2 regions of the Agathobacter rectalis ATCC 33656 genome follow, and region 2 is predicted to be linked to the other one. Evidence: a T-box and tRNA genes for the amino acid it is inferred to sense, from the RefSeq annotation. Region 2 holds a T-box; the other holds one or more tRNA genes.
The links. The T-box of region 2 lies ahead of pheS (phenylalanine--tRNA ligase subunit alpha). A T-box ahead of a tRNA ligase gene usually reads a tRNA of that ligase, here a tRNA-Phe.

Region 1 (10,576 bases), 1.3 Mb from region 2:
TTTTGAAATACTACGTGCGCAGCTTGACTACACCGATGAGCTGATTAAAAGAAGCGGCTTCACTGATGACTTTGCCGTGAAGCTTACTGTGGCTGCAAACCAGTTCATCGCACACAGACAGTCAACAGGCTATGACACTGTGCTCGCCGGACTTCCTTGGTTTACAGACTGGGGCCGTGACACTATGATTTCATACACCGGCCTGACACTTTGCACCGGCCGTTTTGAAAAAGCCCACGATATACTACTGACCTTTGCCAAGTACTGTAAGGACGGGCTCATCCCGAATATGTTCCCGGACAGCGGACTTGAACCTCTCTACAATACTGTAGACGCATCACTGTGGTATTTTTATGCTGTCTACAAATATCTTGAATATGTGGCCACTCCCGATGCCTATGAATTTATAAAGAAGGATATTTATCCATGCTTAAAGAATATCATATCTACTTATAAAAAAGGCACTGATTTTTCCATATATATGGACACGGACGGGCTCATTCATGCCGGAAGCGGACTCGACCAGGTAACATGGATGGATGTGCGTGTCGGTGACTGGGTTGCTACGCCTCGTCACGGCAAACCTGTCGAGATAAATGCACTTTGGTACAACGCACTGTGCACCATGGATATGCTTCAGGCTAAGTTTGGCGATAACGATGACAGCTACAGACAGCTTGCTTCTCTCGTAAAGACTTCCTTCAACAAGCGCTTCTGGAATGAAAACACAGGCTGCCTGTATGATGTGGTTGACGATGATGACGACACAATCCGTCCAAACCAGATTTATGCCGTAAGCCTGCCATTTACCATGCTCGACAAGGAGCGTGAAAAAGCAATTGTGGATACGGTAATGGATAAGCTGTACGTAGGCTGCGGACTGCGTTCGCTCGATCCTGACCACAAGGATTACCATCCGATTTACATCGGCTCTCTCTCAAAGCGCGACCACGCCTATCATCAGGGAACAGCCTGGGGCTTTCTGCTCGGTGGTTTTATCAGTGCCTATGTAAAGGTAAACGGCCGCATGAAGGCGACCGCTTTATGCGCTGACAAGCTGCTTGACCCTGTAAGGGAGCATCTGCTCAACAACTGTATCGGCTCAATATGCGAGATATTTGACGGCGATGCCCCTCACACCGGCCGTGGCTGCTATGCGCAGGCATGGAGTGTAGGTGAAGTGCTTCGCTGCTACTGTGAGGATGTACTGCCTATGCTCCCACAAGCTCACTCATAAGCTCGTGGACCGTAGTCATTCGGTTTATGCGGCCCACATTGGCACCGCAGAATACCAGACCGTTTTGCATATCTCCTTTAACCGCTGCAATCAGTGCCTTCGTAATACAGTATGGCACTGTTGCAGGGTTACATTTCTCAAGACAATTGTAGCACTTTGTGATAGGCTGCTTTTCCTTTTCCAATCCCCTGATAAACTCATTTCTGACAGCTCGCCCCGGCATTCCGACCGGGCTTTGTATAATCTGCACATCAGACTCATTCGCGTTCAGATAAGCATGCTTATAGGCATCAGATGCGTCACACTCCTCTGTCGCCACAAAACGGCTCGCCACCTGCACTCCGTCGGCTCCAAGCTCCATGCAGTGCATGACATCCTCATGTGTAAACACTCCGCCTGCTACAATTACCGGAATGTGCTTTTTAAACTTCTCCTCATATGTCTTTGCACAGCTGATAATCTCCTTAATCTCGCTGTCATAATCCATATGCTCCATATCTGCAAGCTGCTCATTGGAAAATCCCAGATGTCCTCCGGCCTTTGGTCCCTCGATAACAATAAAGTCCGCTGTGCGGTTGTATCTGTGTGCCCACATTTTAAGAATCAGATTTGCTGCTCTCTTTGAAGAAACAATCGGAGCAATCCTTGTATGTGACTTTTCATCGACCAGCTCAGGCAGTTCCATTGGAAGTCCTGCCCCGCTTATAATAACATCAGCACCTGCTTCAACCGCAGCCAGAACATGCTCCTTGTAATGCTTTAAAGCCACCATGATATTGACACCTACCATTCCATGTCCACAGGCAAGCTCCTTTGCTTTCTTAATATGCTTCTTGATAGCAATCAAATTAGCCTTTGCCTGGTCCTTTTCAAACTCCGGCTCCTCAAAGCCAATCTGCGCGGTGGAAATCACTCCTACACCACCCTCCTTAGCAACAGCTCCGGCCAGTCTGCTAAGACTCACTCCAACTCCCATGCCTCCCTGAATGATAGGAAGCTTTGCAACCATATCTCCGATTCTCAGTTCTCTCAACATAATATGTACCTCCGAACATGTATAAATTCCACTTTTCTGTTTGATATTCAAATTATTTGATAATCAAACATATACACATAGTAACCCTTTATGGTATTTATGTCAAGGTAAAATTATATCATTTTCTATTTTATATAGTTTTTAATACTACATTTCTTGTTTATTGTAACTATCCAAATTTTCTCGATTTTAATATTGACATCAACAGACAAATCGTGTAGAATAACTTTTGTTGTGAGACAAGCCCAGTTAGCTCAGTTGGTAGAGCAACGGACTGAAAATCCGTGTGTCTCTGGTTCGATTCCGGAACTGGGCATTATACAACAAATTAAATATTCCTATGCGGGTGTAGTTCAATGGTAGAACACCAGCCTTCCAAGCTGGATACGTGGGTTCGATTCCCATCACCCGCTTTTTTGTTACCCTTTTTTGTTTGTCCACTAAGTATTTCATAATGCATTTAAACTGTCATACAGCTGCTTTTACACATACTTATACACAAAACAAAAGCCGATACACCGTGTCTCCACGAAATGTATCGGCTTTTATTATGCGCTAGATAAAATATGTATTCCCTAATAATGTCTGACTAGAATAAATCTACACGACCTGAAAACTTATCATTTATAACATAGTATGCAGAATACTCTTCCGGCTTGATGTAGATGTTAAGCTTTCTGATGAAGCCTGCCTTGTGTCCCTCAGCAACGAACTGAGCCTTAACACGCTCCTCGACAGCTGCTGTATCAACCTCGCTGTTCTGGTACTGAACAATAATCTCCGGCTTTACCGGCTCCTTCTTTGCAGGTTTTGCCTCTTTAGCTGTCTTTGCAGCTTTTGCTGCCTTTGCTGTTGTCTTCTTAACAGTGTCCTTTACATCAGCCTTAACCTCAGCGGCCTTCTCAGCAACCTTCTCAGTTGTCTTTTCAACAGCCTTCTCAACCTTCTCGGTTGTCTTCTCTACGGCTTTTTCTACCTCAGCCTTTACATCGGCTTTTGCATCAGCCTTAGGCTCTGAAACCGGCTGTGCCACTGTTTCCTCTTTTTTAACTTCAACCGGCTTTACTGCCTGCTTAACTGTCTTTGAGTTATTCTTTTTACGCATACTATTTTCCTCCTCATGCTCATTATTCACATACTAAAAAATTTTCAATTGCAACTAAAGCTTCCTGCTCATCATCACCCTTTGTAACAATATCAACAGACATTCCATCTGAAGGATTAAATGCCATAATACCCATGATGCTTTTTGCATTGATTTTGCGATTGTCACTCTCCAATGTAATCTCACTATCGAACTTGCATGCCACTTGAACAAGCTCTGCGATTGGATTATCATGACCTTCACATACTTTTGTAACGACAATACTCTTCTTACTCATACGTTCTCCTTAAACAAAAAGTATTAAACCTGTTTCATACTTATTTAATATATCCCAATTGTAACCGCTTTTCAATCCTTATGAAAATTTCTGTTAAACTTTACCTAAGGAGCTTACATTTAATGTCACAAAATCGGCATTATTACAACATTATTCTGTTTATTTTGTCATGTACGTGATAAAATGCAAGCCACCATTATAAAACATTCTGTCAGCATCCTCATAGCTCATCGATGTTGTTGCGCCATTATCCGGATTATAAATATATAAAGCTCCATTTGAAGAGTATCCTGTCACAAGCACTGCCGACGTATTTCCCGTCATCGCAAATACCGGATTGCCCTGGCTGATATAAAAGATAATATCCTCAGAAGACACTCCCTGTAAATCCAGGATTTCCTTGTCCGGCAGGTTGTTTTTGAGCACATCAACAGCACTGCTGCCTGCTCCAATCAGCTCAGACACACTTACCGTAACATCATTGTAGGTAAGCATTGCACTTACTGACTTCACGACACTGTCAGCATCCTTATCGATTTCATTACATGCAATATTCGCAAATGCATTTACTGCATTTTTTCTTGCCCTCATCCATACATACTGCTGGTTTGAGTCAATTACCACTCCCATGCTGTCATTTGCCTGTTTTATGGCATCCGAGATGTTATCAGATGCAAAAATCACATCCCCCTTTGCATAAACATAGAAATGGACTGTATTGTCATCAAACTTTAAATCAACAGCAGTATCATGCGAATTTATAGTCATCTGTGCTGTCAGCTGCTTCAGCTTATCCGGCTTTTTACCACCTGCTATACTAATAGCGCTGACCGTCAGCTTTGTATCGGACTGGCTCGTATCAAGAGCTATCTTCTGCTTCGAATCAGCCTCCCGGTTCATAATGGTATCCTGACCGATTTCTGCATACACACCATTGTTTTGTGCAATCAGATCTATCGTTACCGTATATCCATCCACAGAAATTTTCTCGACATAGCCGCCCGAAGGGGTATATGTCTTAAGCTCCGACTGGTCAGATGTATCAAGAATAATAAGGCCATTCATCGGAAATGTCGTGTTTCCGGCTGCATCAGAGACCACATCAGCAGCATTCGCCTGTCCATATATGAAATCCTCACCTATGAAGCCAAGCGGACGCAGATACTGGTCGTCGCCCTTTTTGACCTCAAAGGTCTTACCACTCTTTAAATCCATCACTTTTATGGTATTTGATGAGTACTGATTTGCAGAATCCACCCATGCAAAGTATCTGTTACTCTCCGATGCGCAGTAAGAGCCTGTAGACAAGCCCTCAACCACCTTCTTTACTGACATCGAGCCTAAATTAATCCTATAGAGACTGTCATCCATCATGAGATAGAATTCATTCTTCTCATTGAGATAAAGCATCTTGCCCATCTCAGCCTTTAGCACCTCATATGATGTCTTAGAAGGAATAAACGCTTCCTCATCTATAGTATGTGCCAGACCGTCATAATGGTACACACCGGTTCCCACCTCTCCCTCGTGGGTGCCTCTGTTCATATATCCGTATACCACAAAATCAATACTGCCCGCTTCGTCTACACTGACAATTTTTATATCGTGATGATTCCAGTTCTCACGCTCATCAATGCCCTCAGCGTCCCTGAAGCTGAATACCTTGATTATCATTCCATTGTTGATATCATAGGAGTATAAATCTCCCTCCTGGACAAAGCATATCACACTGCCTGCTTCATTGGCCCTGTACTCTGCCTCACTGCTTCTGATGCCAAGCATTACGCTGCCTGAATCCGATATAAAGCTGTTTTCACTGTTAAAAATCTGATTTGCCGTTCTCTCATAGTTGAGCACGTACATACGGCTTTCCGTCTGGCGCAGCCTGAAATATTCTCTCACATTGTAATACTCAGTCTCACCCTTACCGTCCACACAGCTCATCACATAGTCTATTGTAACCACATCATAAGAATCGTTTATTTCCTTTAGGGCTATGACAGGATTCGTATACTGTGCAGCGGCCATTGAGCCCCAGGTAATCTGACTCACCGTAGATGTCAGATCCACATGTGCAAGCGTATTTCTGTCACCGGTTGTTGTCTCCATATATGTTGTAAAGAATGATTTGTCATCCTTTATAAACGTCTCATCATGAAACTTCTTTGCAAACTCAACAACCTTTGCAGCTGCCTTTCCATCGGTCTGCATAATCCTGCTGTAATAATATACATTATCCTGACCGCTTGTGATGGTAAACACCAAAAGATACTCAGTATTTTCATCCATAACATTCGGCATGTTTACGTCCGCCTGAATAGTATTATCCTTATTAGAAAAAGAAGATATCTCGTCATCGGCCACCAGCCTCTTGCCATCCATGCTTCTGATCTTATATGATATTCTGTCAACAGCCATGCCATATGTTGAAATGGATAATGAGAGCTTCCTGTCATCCGAAATCGGAATAACGCAATCGCGCATCTTTGTCGGATCCATCTCAGTAGTATATCCATGGAGGGTGTTTATCTTTATTTTATCCAGATTAAATGACATAACCGGCAGCGTTGCATCCGCCTGCTTCGTGGTCATATCCTTATTTCCCTTGTTTGTAGTTATGCAAAATGTAATTAATGCTGCAATAAATACTACTATAAGTACTATCGGCTTTATCACTTTCTTACTCATAAAATCATATCCTTATATCTACCAGAATCTTTGGTACCTTCTGTATCTGCATCTGCGTCTGCAGAGTTCACAGTTAAAAAGTATGCCCGCTATTGTACAGATAAAGCACCTGCTGCTTTGCTCTGAGATAAATCTGCCGGCAATCCTGTCTGCCTCATCGAAAAGACGCTGTCTGTCAGGCACCTCATCATAGATAAAGCTGCCCTCATACTCCAGCTCATCCATTCGCTGCTCTACTGCAGACTGTATCATCGCCGTATCATGCGGATACATATCCTTTATCATCCCCAGGTCCTTTGCAAATGCATCCTCATTTTTATAGTAATCCATAAACGGAAATGTTTTATAAAAAGGTAACATCAAAAAACCTCTTTTTAATCATTATATGCTATATTCAGCTATTAGTTGCATGCTATAACAAACAATGCTGCAATAAAAATGCATGCGCCCAGGAATTTCTTTCCCGATACCTTCTCCTTCAGTATCACGCTGGAGCATATCATCATCACAATAATCGTCAAATTAAAAATATACCCTGCATAGCTGCCGGACATTGAAACTGCCCTGCCATAAAAATCATATGCTAACGGGTATGCAATGCCTGCAAGAATCAGGCATATACCATCAACAAATGACATGGATCTGATTTTCTTCATGCCTCCTGTTGCAATAGTAAATATAATAAGCACCAGCGTTCCTATAAACACACACCAGAACGCAATAAAGCCCTTATCCAGCTGTATCTCGCCAAGTGACACCAGAATATGTGCTGCCGATGCACAAACTGCAGCAAGAAGCGCAAACAAAATACCTGTTCCATCCAGATTTAAAATAACCGTTCCAACAATCATGAGTGCAATCGCTATATAATCAAAAGTGTCAGGGGTGTTATGAAACAGAAAAAATCCCGCTGCAAGCGTGATTATATAGCTGCATTTAACTATAGCTGTAACCTGAAATGTGTAGCCCTCATGTATGGATTTAAAAAAACAGATGCCAAAAAGCCCTGTTGCAAGCCCTGCCAGAAGTATAAATATAACGCTCCTTTGGCCGAGTGCAGTCAGGCTGCTTCCCATTATATTATCTTTCCTGTAAAAAAATATAGACGCACATAAAACAATCCCGGCAATGCTTCCCGCCAGCGCCGGGTCTGTCTTTTTAGTTCCAACCTTGGCCAAAATAGGCACACATGCTGCAATAAAGGTTGCAGCACATGCCCATATAATTCCTGTCATATACATTACCTCACCATGTATCTATTACTGTGACTGTGCAGCACTATCTGCAGCTCCTGTTGTACTGCCATCTGCTGTACCCTGACTGGCAGCCCCGCTATCTGCCGCACCTGATGTGCCGCTGTCTGTAGTGCTGTCAGCCATATCTGACTTGACGTAGTCAGAGCTGACATAGCCTGTCTGTCCCTGGAAGATAACCTGTGTCCAGCCATTGTCCTCTGATACAAACTCAAGCTTCACATCCTGTCCTATAACAGTAATTATATTTGCGTTTTTATCAGGCTTCTCTCTCATGTTTACACTGCTTGTAGTGGTGACATAAGTTTTTTCGGTCCCCTCTGTAGTCTGCTGTGGCAGATATATGGCGCCTATCTCTGTACCACTATCGCCGGCACTGTCAGTTTCACTTTCGCTAACTGCATTCTGTTGTACCTTGTCCTGTTCCTTTTTTTTGCCGCCCTTTGAGGTAATGGTAATCACTATTGTAGCAATCAGGGCAATAAGAAAAAGACATATTGCTGCAAAAATCAGTCTGGCGATTATAACATCTTTTCTGTGGCTCGCTTTCATATTATTCTCCTTTTGTATTATCTGTGTTTTGGCTCATTATAGCATAATAATCTAAAAAGAAAAAGGCAGTTAATAGAATGTTTATTGGTAAATTTCTATAAATTACCTTATAATATTTTTAAATTGCAGCACATCATATCAGAGGGAGATAAAATCATGGAACAAAAGACACCTTTTAAGGAGCTGACATTCAGTCAGAAAATACAATATATATGGGACTATTACAAAATACCGATATTTCTTGTCATTATCGGAATCATAGCAGTCACAGCCTTTATTCATGGTCGGCTTGCGCAGAAAAATACTATTTTGAGCGTATTATGCGTAAATGCAGAAAACAGCACCACAGAGGACAGCGGCGCCGATATTTTCAATGACTTTCTCACAGATAACGGCTATGATTTGTCAAAGGATGAAATTGCCTTAAACAAAAATATCTGTGTCGATGTAGACAAAAGCGGCCTAGACTATCAGAACATGGCAGTCCTCACAGCATACTTTGCTTCTAGCGAATACGATATATGCTTTATGGATGATAAGACATTTGATTATTACGCCAAAAATGTCTGCTTTGAAGATATAAGCAAATATCTGGATAAAGCCGTCCTTGAAAAATATAAGGACAGGCTTGCATATGTGACAATAGATGGTAAGGAATATCCTTGTGGTATCAGGCTTTCAGCAGATGACAATAAATTTGTCAAAGCCTCCGGCTTATACTCTTCATGTACTGTCGGAGTGTGCTGTGACTCCTCCCACGATGCTATGGTCAAAAAATTATGCGGCTACATATTACAGTAGCCGCATTTCTATTTCTTCTGCTTTTATCTTATGAATTTCTCCTGTTTTTAAGCTTCAGGATTCCACCTATTGCAAGAAGTACTACACTCAGGCATGAAACAATAAACAAATCAGGAACATAATCCTTTATTACCCAGTATGGTATGCCTCCGACAATAGGCGCAATAACTATGCCCACCGGCAAAAACAGATGCAGGAAAATATTTGCTATCAGGTTTCCGCTATTGTCTGTTCTCCATTTGTGCGACTTGATAATCTCCATCAGCGCAACCAATATAAATGCTGCAAAAACAAGGTCATAGAACAGGTGCGCATCGACATAATCCTTTGGGTCAAGCTCGTCTGTTGCATATCCCATAAGCGTCATCACAACCTTTGAGGTTACCTTGTTCATCAGATTGTTTGTGACCATATAGTCATTGGTATTTGCAAGAAATACAACACCTACACCGCTCTCCGGAAGCAGATACATGTCTGCAATATAGTTCTCAGTGAGACCTGTGTGATTGTACACTGTCTCGACATATTTATCCGAACGTACCCAGCCCATACCATAGCCTGTCTCACCTGACTCATCCATAGGAACTGTTACCCGAAACATTGTGCTAAGGCTCTTGTCAGAGAGTATTCCATAGCCGCCACGCAGATACATCTGCAGATATTTTCCCATATCATTTGCGCTGGATGCAATATAGCCCGCCGGTACAGTGGACCACGAATCGCTGAGCGGATACTTCACATCGCTTTCCACCGAAAAACCGAAATAATTGTTGTGACCTGTAATCAGACCATCCTTCTTCGCTTTTGCATAGGATGCACTGCTGTGAGTCATGCCAAGTGGTGTAAAAAATGTCTCTGTCAGATAATCGCTGTAGCTAACACCTGATACTTTTTCCACTATAAGCCCAAGTATGTCATAATTGACATTCGCATAGGTATATTCTCCATTTTTGCCAACAATCTTTGCATTTCCCACATGCTGGTACACGCCAAGTCCGCTGGTGTGATTGAGCAGCTGTCTTATTGTAATCCTTGTCGCATCCTTTGGATTTTTGAATACCTCAGCTGCATCCAGATAAGGATTTACCGGGCTGTCAATATTCAGATGTCCTTCCTCATACAGCTTCATGATGCATGCCGCAGTAAATGACTTGCTGAGTGAACCGGTGATAAACGGTGTGTCAAGGCTCTTGCAATCCCCATATGTACCTGAGAAAAGCACGCCCTCTGCATCTACCACCTCAACAGCCATGCCCGGAATCCTGTAATTGTCACAGGCTGCCTTTAAGGTATCCTCTATCTCTGTATATTTCGGCGAATAATTGTTGTTGTCAAGCCTTGGAATCATATCTATCACAAGACCCACTATAATAGCAACCACTATTCCCATCAGAGCTCTCTGTGGTATCAGCCCGATATAATGTGCATAATTGGTATATGTCTTTTTCGCCATATCCTCGGTGCCCTTTATCCACACCTTCGGTGTATGTGCATACCAGCCACAGTATACTACCAGTTCAAGAAACAATAGGACTGCCATCCATATCAAAAGCGCAAACACAAAGCCCGTTGAAAAACTTTTTGCCCCTGCTATTGATGTCAGTATGACAAGCGCTATCGTCCAGAA
Region 2 (10,576 bases):
TACGCCTGCACAAAGTGTCTCTCTCTCATCCGGATACTCTGTAAGCGGAAGCTCCTTTGCGATAAAGATATTTCCCAGCTCAAAGATTCTTCCCTCCAGGATACCCTTCTTCTGATTTCTTGCTATGGCATAAAGCATCTCAGAAGCAAGTGTTGTTCTCATAAGCGAGAGGTCAACATTGATTGGGTTTATAAGCCTGATAGCATGTCTTTCAGGTGCATCCTCCGGGAATCTGAGCAAATCAAGATCAGCAGGTGAGAAGAATGAGTAATGTATTCCCTCATACGCGCCTGCTGCACAGAGCACCTCTTTTATCTTGCGTTCTGTCTGCTGTCTAAGGTTGAGTCCTCCGAGTGTAACCTGTGCCGTAGGCATGAATGCAGGAATGACATGATCATAGCCATACATACGGATAACCTCCTCGGCCACATCCGGATAATCCTCCATATCCTCACGATATGCAGGAATCATGAGTGTCAGCTCATCACCGCTTACAACCGGTGCAAAGCCTAAATTTGTGAGTATTCTCACGATATCCTCTGTAGGAACCTCTATTCCAAGCACACCATTAACCTTTGCAATAGAAACCTTCATCTCTTTTGGCTCAAGCGAATTTCCTGTAGTCACCTCAACGTGAGTTGAAGAAACCTTACCACAGCCAAGCTCCTCCATCAGGTGAAGCGCTCTCTTCATGGCCATGGCTGTTGTGTACTCGTTTACACCCTTTGAGTAAAGTGCACTCGAATCAGATGACTGTCCCAACGCACGTGAGCTCTTTCTGATATTGTCTCTTGCAAATTTTGCAGACTCAAACATCACCTCAGTGGTGCCGTCGTTAATCTCAGAATTTAAGCCGCCCATGATACCGGCGAGCGCAACTGGCTTCTTTCCATCACAGATAACCAGGTTATTGCTGTTTAACTCAAATTCCTTCTCATCAAGTGTGACAATTTTCTCTCCATCGTTTGCACGTCTTACTACAATCTCATCTCCCTCAAGGTATGAGTAATCAAAGGCATGCATTGGCTGTCCGAGCTCTTTTAAAACAAAGTTAGTGATGTCTACCACATTTGAAATAGAGCCTATTCCGACAAGTGCAAGACGTTTTCTCATCCATGCAGGTGACTCGGAGATTTTTACATCATGTACATAGTGAGCTGTGTAGCGAGGGCAGATGTCCTGTGCCAGGACAGATACCTTGAAATTTTCCTTCTTCACATCATCAGCAGTATAGTCAAGCGCAGGCTCCTTAAGCTCTTTTCCCAAAACAGCAGCAACCTCTCTTGCCATGCCATATATACACTGGCAGTCAGGTCTGTTTGCTGTTATTGCAATATCAAAAATCCAGTCATCAAGGCCGAGGATAGGTTTTACATCATCTCCCGCCTTAGCATCCTCAGGTAAAACCAAAAGTCCGTTGTAGCCTGCACCCGGATAGAGGTCTTCATTTAAGCCAAGCTCTACGCCTGAGCATAACATTCCATATGAATCATATCCACGCAGCTTGCCCTGCTTTATCTCCATCACGCCCTCTATTGTAACGTGATCCTTTGCTGTGGCATATACTGTGGCACCGATAAGTGCAAGAGGATATTTGCCCCCTGCCTTTACATTGTCCGCTCCACAGCAGATCTGGAATGTGCCATGTGCTCCGGCATTTACCTGACACAGGCTCAGGTGTGTCTCAGGAATCGGCTCACATTTTTCTACAAGGCCGACTACTACGTTTGAAATATCCTTTCCCACTTCATATGATTCCTCAACCTCGAAACCACATGAGAATAATTTTTCCTCTAACTCCTTTGGTGTTACATCTATATCTACATAATCTTTTAACCAGCTAAGTGGTGTTAACATAATTTTTGCCTCCTGTTATATATTCAAGAAAAATGAATCTAGTTGTCATCAATCTGGTCTAATACCCTAAGGTCTGACTCGAATAAAAGCTTGATGTTGTTAATTCCGTATTTGAGCATTGCAATACGCTCAAGACCGATACCAAATGCAAAACCACTGTACTCATTTGTGTCTATGCCACAGCCCTCAAGCACCTTTTTATTTACTACGCCTGCACCAAGCACCTCAATCCAGCCTGTGCCCTTGCATAAAGAGCAGCCCTTGCCATGGCACTGGAAACAGCTTACATCAACCTCTACAGACGGCTCTGTAAATGGGAAGTATGAAGGACGAAGACGTGTTGTGACATTCTTTCCGAACATCTTCTTTACAAGCTGGTCAAGCATACCCTTTAAATCGCAGAGTGTGATGCCCTTATCTACCACAAGTCCCTCCATCTGTGTGAACATAGGAGAATGTGTCGCATCATCATCCGAACGGAAAACTTTACCCGGTGAAACAACCTTGATAGGCGGCTTCTTTGCTTCCATAACGTGAATCTGTCCTGCTGAGGTCTGTGTACGAAGTAAGAACTCAGGTGATAAGTAGAACGTATCCTGCATATCACGGGCCGGATGATCCTTTGGAGTATTTAAAGCTGTAAAATTATAGTAATCATTCTCGATTTCTGTACCCTCGTAAACCTCAAAGCCCATAGATGTGAAAATCTCTGAGAGCTGGTCCTTTACCTGTGTTACAGGATGAAGATTACCCTTTTTGCTTCTCTTTGCAGGCATAGTGACATCTATTTTCTCGCTCTCATACTTGCGCTTAAGTGCCTCTGCCTCAAATTTCTTAACCTTCTCATCAAGAAGCTTCTCAACTGCCTCACGTGTCTCATTGACCCACTGGCCTACCTTTGGTCTCTCATCAGGAGCAACATCCTTCATGCCCTTTAAGACTGCTGTGAGCTCACCCTTCTTTCCAAGAATTGCAGCACGCACATCATTTAATTTTTCAAGACCGTCAGCCTTATCAATTTCAGCAAGTGCTTTTTCTCTGATCTGTTGAATTTTGTCTCTCATCGAATTTCACCTCATAATATTTTTCTTAATTTGCATAAACCCGTAACTTCAAGCTTGAATTCGCCGTTTATGCGATAAAAAACGCCCCTGCATGGCTATTAAACCATGCAGGGACGAAAATTCCGCGATACCACCCTGATTTCCATTGAAGAAATATCCAATGGACTCTCATTGATATGTGTAACGTACATAACACGTCATGAACTACTGTGCTTCATCCATGCAGCTTCAGTGTGAACTTCAATCAATAGCCTTTTTGCAAGACTGCTTTCAGCCGATGACAATCTCTCTCTGGTCAAAGTACTATAATCTACTATGCACCTTCATTGCTTTTATTATATATAGCTGCGACATATATATCGCAAATGCTTATTTCTTAATAACACATAAGTCATTTTAGCACAATCTCTATATTTTGCAAGTAGAAAATTTTTCTATTTTCTTTATATTTTATTTCTAAGCCCCTTAGGATAATGGTTTTTAACCTGTGCACCATTCACCTTGCCCCAGCCGGCCGGATATCCATCTACACATACAAGTGCCCAGCCCTTTTTGCATTCAGCCGCCTGCTCATCAGATAACATAACTGACTGACCATTGAAAAAGCCTGTTGTCTGCGGATCATCCCAGGTAAGCTTTACTACGTTTTTAGCATCATTTAGCTTAAGTGCAAGTGCCAGCGAATGCGACGGCTCAAAGCGCTGTTTTTTAAACTCTCCTATATGAAGCCCTGCTCGCTGCACCTTAAGCCCTTTAATATCAACTTCCATATCAGGCAGCCTGTAGAGCTGCTCCCCAAACATGACAAGCCTTGAGTTTTTTATCCATGCTGCCATATCCTCTGATATGGTCTCATCAAGAAACTCTGAGAGAAGCTTCATATTTTCTTTTGTGAGAGCCGGCTTTGTTTCATTTTTCCTGTTCTTACTATTTTTGTTCTTTTTGGTTTTCCTGTCAGCTTTAAGGTCTGTGTCCACACTGCCTCTTCTCACAAGCTTTGCCACAAAATGCCCCTCTCCGTCCACCTTATGTGGCCAGAAGCGCTCCATTTCTTCAAGTGTAAAATCAGGATGTCTCTCCAAAAAACACTCAATTACATCCTCATTTTCTTCCCTCGAGAAGGTGCAGGTGCTGTACACTATCGTACCTCCCGGCTTAAGCATCACCGCAGCATTATCCAGTATTTCCTTCTGCCTTGCCGCACAGATTGCCACATTTTCCATGCTCCACTGCTCTATTGCCTCAGGCAGCTTTCGAAACATTCCCTCTCCTGAGCAAGGTGCATCCACCTGTATAGCATTAAAAAAGCCTGGGAAATGTGAAGCAAGCACAAAGCTGTCCTCATTTGTCACAATCGCATTTTTGATTCCCATACGCTCTATATTCTGCGACAAAATCCGGCTTCTTTGTGTGTTAATCTCATTTGATACCAAAAGTCCGCTGTCTCCTAAATATGTGGCAAGCTGTGTGCTCTTTCCACCGGGTGCCGCACACAGGTCAAGCACTCTCATACCCGGCTTTGGAGCTAAAAGTGCAGCCGCCGACATGGCACTTGGCTCCTGTATGTAGTAAAGCCCCATCTCATGATACGGATGCTTTCCCGGACGCACATTCTCATCAAAGTAATATGCCTCATTTGCCCACGAAACCTTTTTTTCTGAGGATATTTTAAGTGTTTTCAATATCCGCATTCTTTCTTCCTGGCTTTGTACCTTTAATGTATTGAATCTGAGTGCCTGAAATCTGTTATTGTCATAGCTGTATAAGAAATCATCCCACTCATTGCCCAGAAAGGCCTTCATCTTTTTTTCAAACTCTATCGGTAAATTCATTGTCAAATCCTCTTGTTTTCTTACGAAATAATTACAATGTATCTTACTATCACACACATAGTCATGTATCTAAGCACTTCGATATTACCACATTTCTACTATCCATGCTATCAATTTTTTTAAACGTAAAAATTCACCTTTAAATCGGCTATAGTGGCTGCTAAATATAATAAAATCCCGAAAGTTATAATAATTGAGACATATCACTGCTCACTGCGTACACTGCTTATATCCACCACTGTCACATCCTTATAATAATATCCGATTATATCCTTATAGCCGCTTCCTGCCTTTGCCAGCTTGTCTGCCCCATACTGGCTGAAGCCTATTCCATGGCCGAAGCCTCCTCCGGACAGTGTATAGTGACCATTTGCACCGGCACTCACACTAAAGCAGGCGCTTGGTATCATCGACATATTCTCCCTCACAGAGCCATCGTTTAATGTAACTTTTTTCTGATAATGCCCTAACGCCTTTCTTATATCATTCTCCGCCGTAAAGGTCTGCGATTTGTTTCCATAATTTATTGTGAGCGAAAGTACATAACCGGCATCCGACGTCTTATCGACAGAAATACCTGTTGCTGTGCCATACTGAGGATCATTGTATGCCGATAAATCAAGCTCCGAGGTCCATCTGTAGTATGGCGAATTGTCATCCACCGACTCCACCTTGTGTATGAAATCCGGTGTACTCGAAGACCATACCTCCATATCCTCTGTTTTTCCGGCAGATGTAGAAAAATAATAACATGTTATTAAGCTTCCTCCACATGAGACAACCTGTCCTGCTGTAGCTTTTACAGCCTCATCGGTCGACTGCTTTGTTTCTGAAGCGTTATAGACCTGAAAAGCCGTGGTATTGTCAATATTTGCTCCGTATAGCGCATACTGTGTATTTTTCATCTGTGAATATACAAAGGTTCTTGCGCAAACAGCCTGAGCCTTAAGCGCCTCTGCATCAAATGTAGACGGCATCTCCGACGGCAGCACATAGCGCACATATGTCTCCACATCGACTGTATTCACCGCCACAATTCCTGCATCTGTCCCGATAAACTCAAATGAGCCCGGATAGCTCTTACCGTTTATGCTGACATAATTGTCCGCTGAGCTCACCTTTATCTTACCTTTCTGTGCATTTGCCATATATGCACCCACATCGTCAATAGCATTGCTTCCACAATCAGCATCATCCACATAAAGGTTAGCTGCGGCAGCTGCCGCAATTGTTGGAAATACATCCTTTCCATCGTTTTTTATAAGCACTCTTATGTATGTAAGGTCTGGTGCCTGTCTTCTGACGATGGCACATATCCTGCCGGAATCAAGTATGTAAGAAAGAGTTTCACTTCCGATTATCAGGTCAGAAACCGCTATTTCCTTAGGCGCTGCTCCTGTCTCATCATACACCGGCAGCTTGTCTGACTGCATTGGAATGTCACCCTGCCCTGCAATCTGCATGGTTCCGTTTCCGTATGACAGCATCACACCTGATATATCATCCGGCTTTATCTGTATCTTTTTGACCTTAGAGCCACTGATTTCAATATCACAGACCCCTGTAAAGCTCTCCTCCATGGTTCCCTTAGCCCTGTAAAGCTCTCCATCACATATGAAAATCAGCCTTCCATCGTCATTTGACACAATATATGCATTCTCATACACCATATCCTTCGTCACAGCCCTCGCCTGTTTTACAAGTGCCCCCTTTTCCTTTTGCGCCATAACAATTGCAAAAACAATAACCACGCATACCACGGTTATCGCAAGCATTATCCAGACCATCTGATTCGGCTTTTGCCGTCTTCGTCTTCTATTTGCCAAATTTCTGTTCTCCTTAACACCCAAATAGTGGTTACTGCTCAAAAAATGGGAGCTGCAAAAACAGCTCCCTTTATCATCTGTACTTAAGAATCCTTTGTGCTTTAAAAATCTTTTGTATCTCATAAATCTTTTGTGCGTCCGGAGTTCTTTTGTACATTATTATTCTTTTGTAAGAACCCAAAATGCCGGTCCTGTAATTTAGACTCCTAGCGCTCTTGCTAGGTGGGTAACCGCAGTCTGCCTTCTGCCTTCCGCTGCATAATGACGGCCTGACATCCAACAGCTCATATAGGAATCCCGTTTAAAGTAAATGTAGGTTCTAAATACACAGGGTTGTCGAACATCTCAGGTATCTTTGTAAATTCATTATACTTTATTATGTCTCATGTTGCAATGCAAAATTCATGTTAGAATTTAACAAATTTTTCTCTGGCATTTCGTAACATATTTGAAAACCAGATAATTACTGCGACGAATATAATCATCTCCACATATGACCAGTACGGTATCTTTTTGAGGCAATCCGAAACTATCGCAACTATACTGATAACAAAGATCACAATGCCGAATACAAGTGACTTTGGATAAATATAAGCTATATATCCGGCCGTATCCTTTATCTTTTTCATCTCATCCTCAGCCACAAAGGTACTTTCAATTTTGCCGCTTTTCTTCATTCGCAGTGACACAAATATTATGTAAATTCCCAGTATCAGTGTGACCGCATCTATTATAATAAAATAGTTCATGCTTCTTTCTCCTGTATTTTTATTTAATATTCCTAAATAGTTATCACGGATCTTATATATACAAAAAATATGTAAAATCACCAAAATTAGTATAACCTCATGTAAGGAAAAAATAAATGGTAAATAAGTCCCAACTATTTCTTGAATTTCTATTATTAATGTAGTAAAATATATTTATATTTTCAAGGGGAAGGAGTTTTTAAAATGCAACTTGACGATTTAAAAATACTTATATGCGATGATTCGATTCTCGCAAGAAAACAGATGAAGGACATAATCAATTCCATTGGTTCACCGACTATCATTGAGGCGGCAAACGGACAGCTCGCCATTGATATGTACAAGGAGCATAAGCCAAATCTCACATTTATAGACATTGTAATGCCAGTAAAGGATGGAAATGCCGCTATCTCAGAAATTATGGAGTATGACAGCAGTGCTACCATCTTCGTTGCATCATCTGTAGGCACACAGTCCGAGCTTAAAAAGGCTCTTGCTGCCGGAGCATGTGACTTCATTCAGAAACCAATCGACAAGGATCAGGTCATAAGTCTGATTAAGAAGCACATAGGAGGAAATTAATATGTATACTCAATTTTTTGGCAATTTTCTCCTATCAAAGGGGTATATCACTAATGAGCAGCTTTTTGACGCACTCAAAGAAAAAGCACAAAAGCACGCAAAGCTCGGTACTCTTGCCATCCACTCAGGGCTTATGACAGCTGCCGAGGTTGATTCAGTAATAGTCGAGCAGACCCATCAGGACAAGAAGTTTGGTGAGCTTACAATAGAAATGGGCTATCTGACAGACGAGCAGGTAAAGGATCTCTTAAACATCCAAAGCCCTGACTTTCTTCTTTTAGGACAGATTCTTTTAGACAAAGGCATAATTGACAATACCACTCTCGAAAAGAGTATACATGATTACCGCAGTGAGAATGCTATTTCCGATCTTGACATGGTACTCGAGGATAAGGACAGTATAAATCATCTGATAGGTCATTTTTTTGCCAATACAGGCATAGATCCTTCTGCCATTGACATTATGTATCTTGAGCTTTTGTTTAACAGCTTTATCCGATTTGTCGGTGATGACTACACTCCGCTCTCTGCCGAGATATGTGACAGCTTTAGTGCGGACTGCATGGTACGTCAGGACATCGAGGGCAGCTATGCCATATCTACATACATAGGCATGAGTCAGACAACAGCCATCAATTTTGCATCACGCTATGTAAATGAATCATTTTCAGTATACGACGAGTATGTACAGGCATCTCTCGATGATTTCCTGAACCTGAACAATGGACTGTTTCTGGTCAACTGTTCAAATGATCAGGCACTTGAGCTTACTCTCACTGCACCTGAGCATTTTGATGGACAGACACGCAGCTTCAATAAAGCCTGCAAGCTCAAGCTGTTATACCCTTTCGGAGCCATTCACTTTATTATTGAATTCTAATATCTTTGCAAGGCGGTTTCAGTAATCTGATAATTATTTACTCTATAATTAGAGCACAAAAAGAACATCTGCAATCAGCAGATGTTCTTTTATGTTGCGCTATACATAATTATATATCAAACAAATTACAATTATATGATTAAATGGGCAAAAGGTAACATTATATTATTACTGCACACCGAGCATTTTCTTAACAGTGTTTTCCATCTGATCCACATCACAGACTGTGTTGTGAAGAATCTTTGCATCCCTGATTTCCTCGATGGCATTTGGTACCTTAACGTTGCCAAGCTTTGAAAGCTCATCTACAAGCTCAAAGTCTGTCATTGAATCGTACTTAGGATCAATTGCATCCATCACACTTCTTGTGAATTTGAATGGACTTGCTGTAGATGCGATAACAGTCTTTGTGGCTGTATCACCTGTAGCCTCCTTATACTTGTCATATACACCTGCTGCAACTGCTGTATGAGTATCAATAATGTATCCTGTATCCTCGTAAAGCTTTTTAATAACCTCAGCGGTTTCCTTCTCACTTGTGTAATTTCCATAGAAGTCAGAAAGCTTTTCCTTCATCTCAGGTGTTACAGTGTATTTGCCATCCTTAGCAAGCGAAGCCATAAGCTGAGCATTCTTATTTGCATCATTTCCTGCGATACGGTAAATGAGTCTCTCAAGGTTTGAAGAAATGAGAATATCCATGGATGGTGAATTTGTGAGGATAAACTCTCTGTTTTTATCATACTCTCCTGTTGTGAAGAAATCGTAAAGCACCTTGTTCTCGTTTGAAGCGCAGATAAGCTTTGCAACTGGAAGTCCCATATTTTTTGCATAAAACGCTGCAAGTATATTTCCAAAGTTTCCCGTAGGAACAACGATATTTATCTTCTCATCCTTTGCGACAGCTCTCTGTGCAAAAAGCTTTGAGTAAGCATATACATAGTACACAATCTGTGGTACAAGGCGACCTATATTGATTGAGTTGGCAGATGAGAACTGATAGCCCGCGGCATCCATCGTCTCTGCAAGAGCCTTATCATTGAACATAGCCTTTACTGCTGACTGTGCCTGGTCAAAGTTGCCGTGAATACCCACTACATGAGTATTGGCACCCTTTTGTGTAAGCATCTGCTTTTCCTGAATCGGGCTGACACCATTCTTTGGATAGAAAACTATAATCTGTGTCCCCTCAACATCAGCAAAACCTGCCATAGCTGCCTTTCCTGTGTCTCCTGATGTGGCTGTCAGGATGACAATCTCGTTTTTAACATTGTTTTTCTTTGCGGATGTGATAAGTAAATGAGGCAGAATGGATAATGCCATATCCTTGAAGGCTATTGTAGAGCCATGGAACAACTCAAGGTAGTAAGCCCCGTCAGCAAACTTAAGCGGTGCAATCTCAGTAGTATCAAACTTGCTGTCGTATGCCCTGTTGATACAATTTTTAAGCTCTTCCTCTGTGAAATCCGTAAGGAAAAGCTTCATAACCTCATATGCTACCTGCTGGTATGACATCTTAGAAAGCTCCTCAACAGAAACATCAAGTGCCGGAATGCTCTCAGGTACAAATAATCCTCCGTCATCGGCAAGGCCCTTAAGGATAGCCTGTGAAGCTGTTATTTTCTTTTCACTGTTTCTTGTACTTGAATATAATAAATCCATTTTTTACCTCATTTCTCTTTTTATCTTATCTAAATCCATATTGCTGCATCTATATGCAGACAATTATTATCCTTTATAGTATAATAAATTTCATATATCAAATCAATAACAAAAATGCTACAAT

Region 1: it has a tRNA-Phe gene. The T-box ahead of pheS (phenylalanine--tRNA ligase subunit alpha) is inferred to sense a tRNA for this amino acid. The anticodon was not compared.

Annotation. Positions count from the first base shown of each region.
Region 1 covers NC_012781.1:614,566-625,141, reverse strand. Annotated here, with positions in the region: gene EUBREC_RS03050 (amylo-alpha-1,6-glucosidase) at 1-1,237, shown strand, start outside; gene EUBREC_RS03045 (NAD(P)H-dependent flavin oxidoreductase) at 1,212-2,273, opposite strand; tRNA gene EUBREC_RS03040 (tRNA-Phe) at 2,517-2,589, shown strand; tRNA gene EUBREC_RS03035 (tRNA-Gly) at 2,616-2,686, shown strand; gene EUBREC_RS03030 (DUF6465 family protein) at 2,863-3,378, opposite strand; gene EUBREC_RS03025 (HPr family phosphocarrier protein) at 3,401-3,655, opposite strand; gene EUBREC_RS03020 (cysteine peptidase family C39 domain-containing protein) at 3,815-6,343, opposite strand; gene EUBREC_RS03015 (hypothetical protein) at 6,362-6,703, opposite strand; gene EUBREC_RS03010 (DMT family transporter) at 6,745-7,578, opposite strand; gene EUBREC_RS03005 (SH3 domain-containing protein) at 7,603-8,148, opposite strand; gene EUBREC_RS03000 (type 2 periplasmic-binding domain-containing protein) at 8,305-8,949, shown strand; gene EUBREC_RS02995 (serine hydrolase domain-containing protein) at 8,978-10,576, opposite strand, start outside.
Region 2 covers NC_012781.1:1,871,309-1,881,884, forward strand. Annotated here, with positions in the region: gene pheT (phenylalanine--tRNA ligase subunit beta) at 1-1,857, opposite strand, end outside; gene pheS (phenylalanine--tRNA ligase subunit alpha) at 1,896-2,921, opposite strand; T-box leader at 3,028-3,257, opposite strand; gene EUBREC_RS08960 (RsmB/NOP family class I SAM-dependent RNA methyltransferase) at 3,365-4,753, opposite strand; gene EUBREC_RS08965 (SpoIID/LytB domain-containing protein) at 4,957-6,579, opposite strand; RNA gene ssrS (6S RNA) at 6,750-6,934, opposite strand; gene EUBREC_RS08970 (hypothetical protein) at 6,987-7,328, opposite strand; gene EUBREC_RS08975 (response regulator) at 7,533-7,910, shown strand; gene EUBREC_RS08980 (hypothetical protein) at 7,912-8,790, shown strand; gene thrC (threonine synthase) at 8,959-10,452, opposite strand.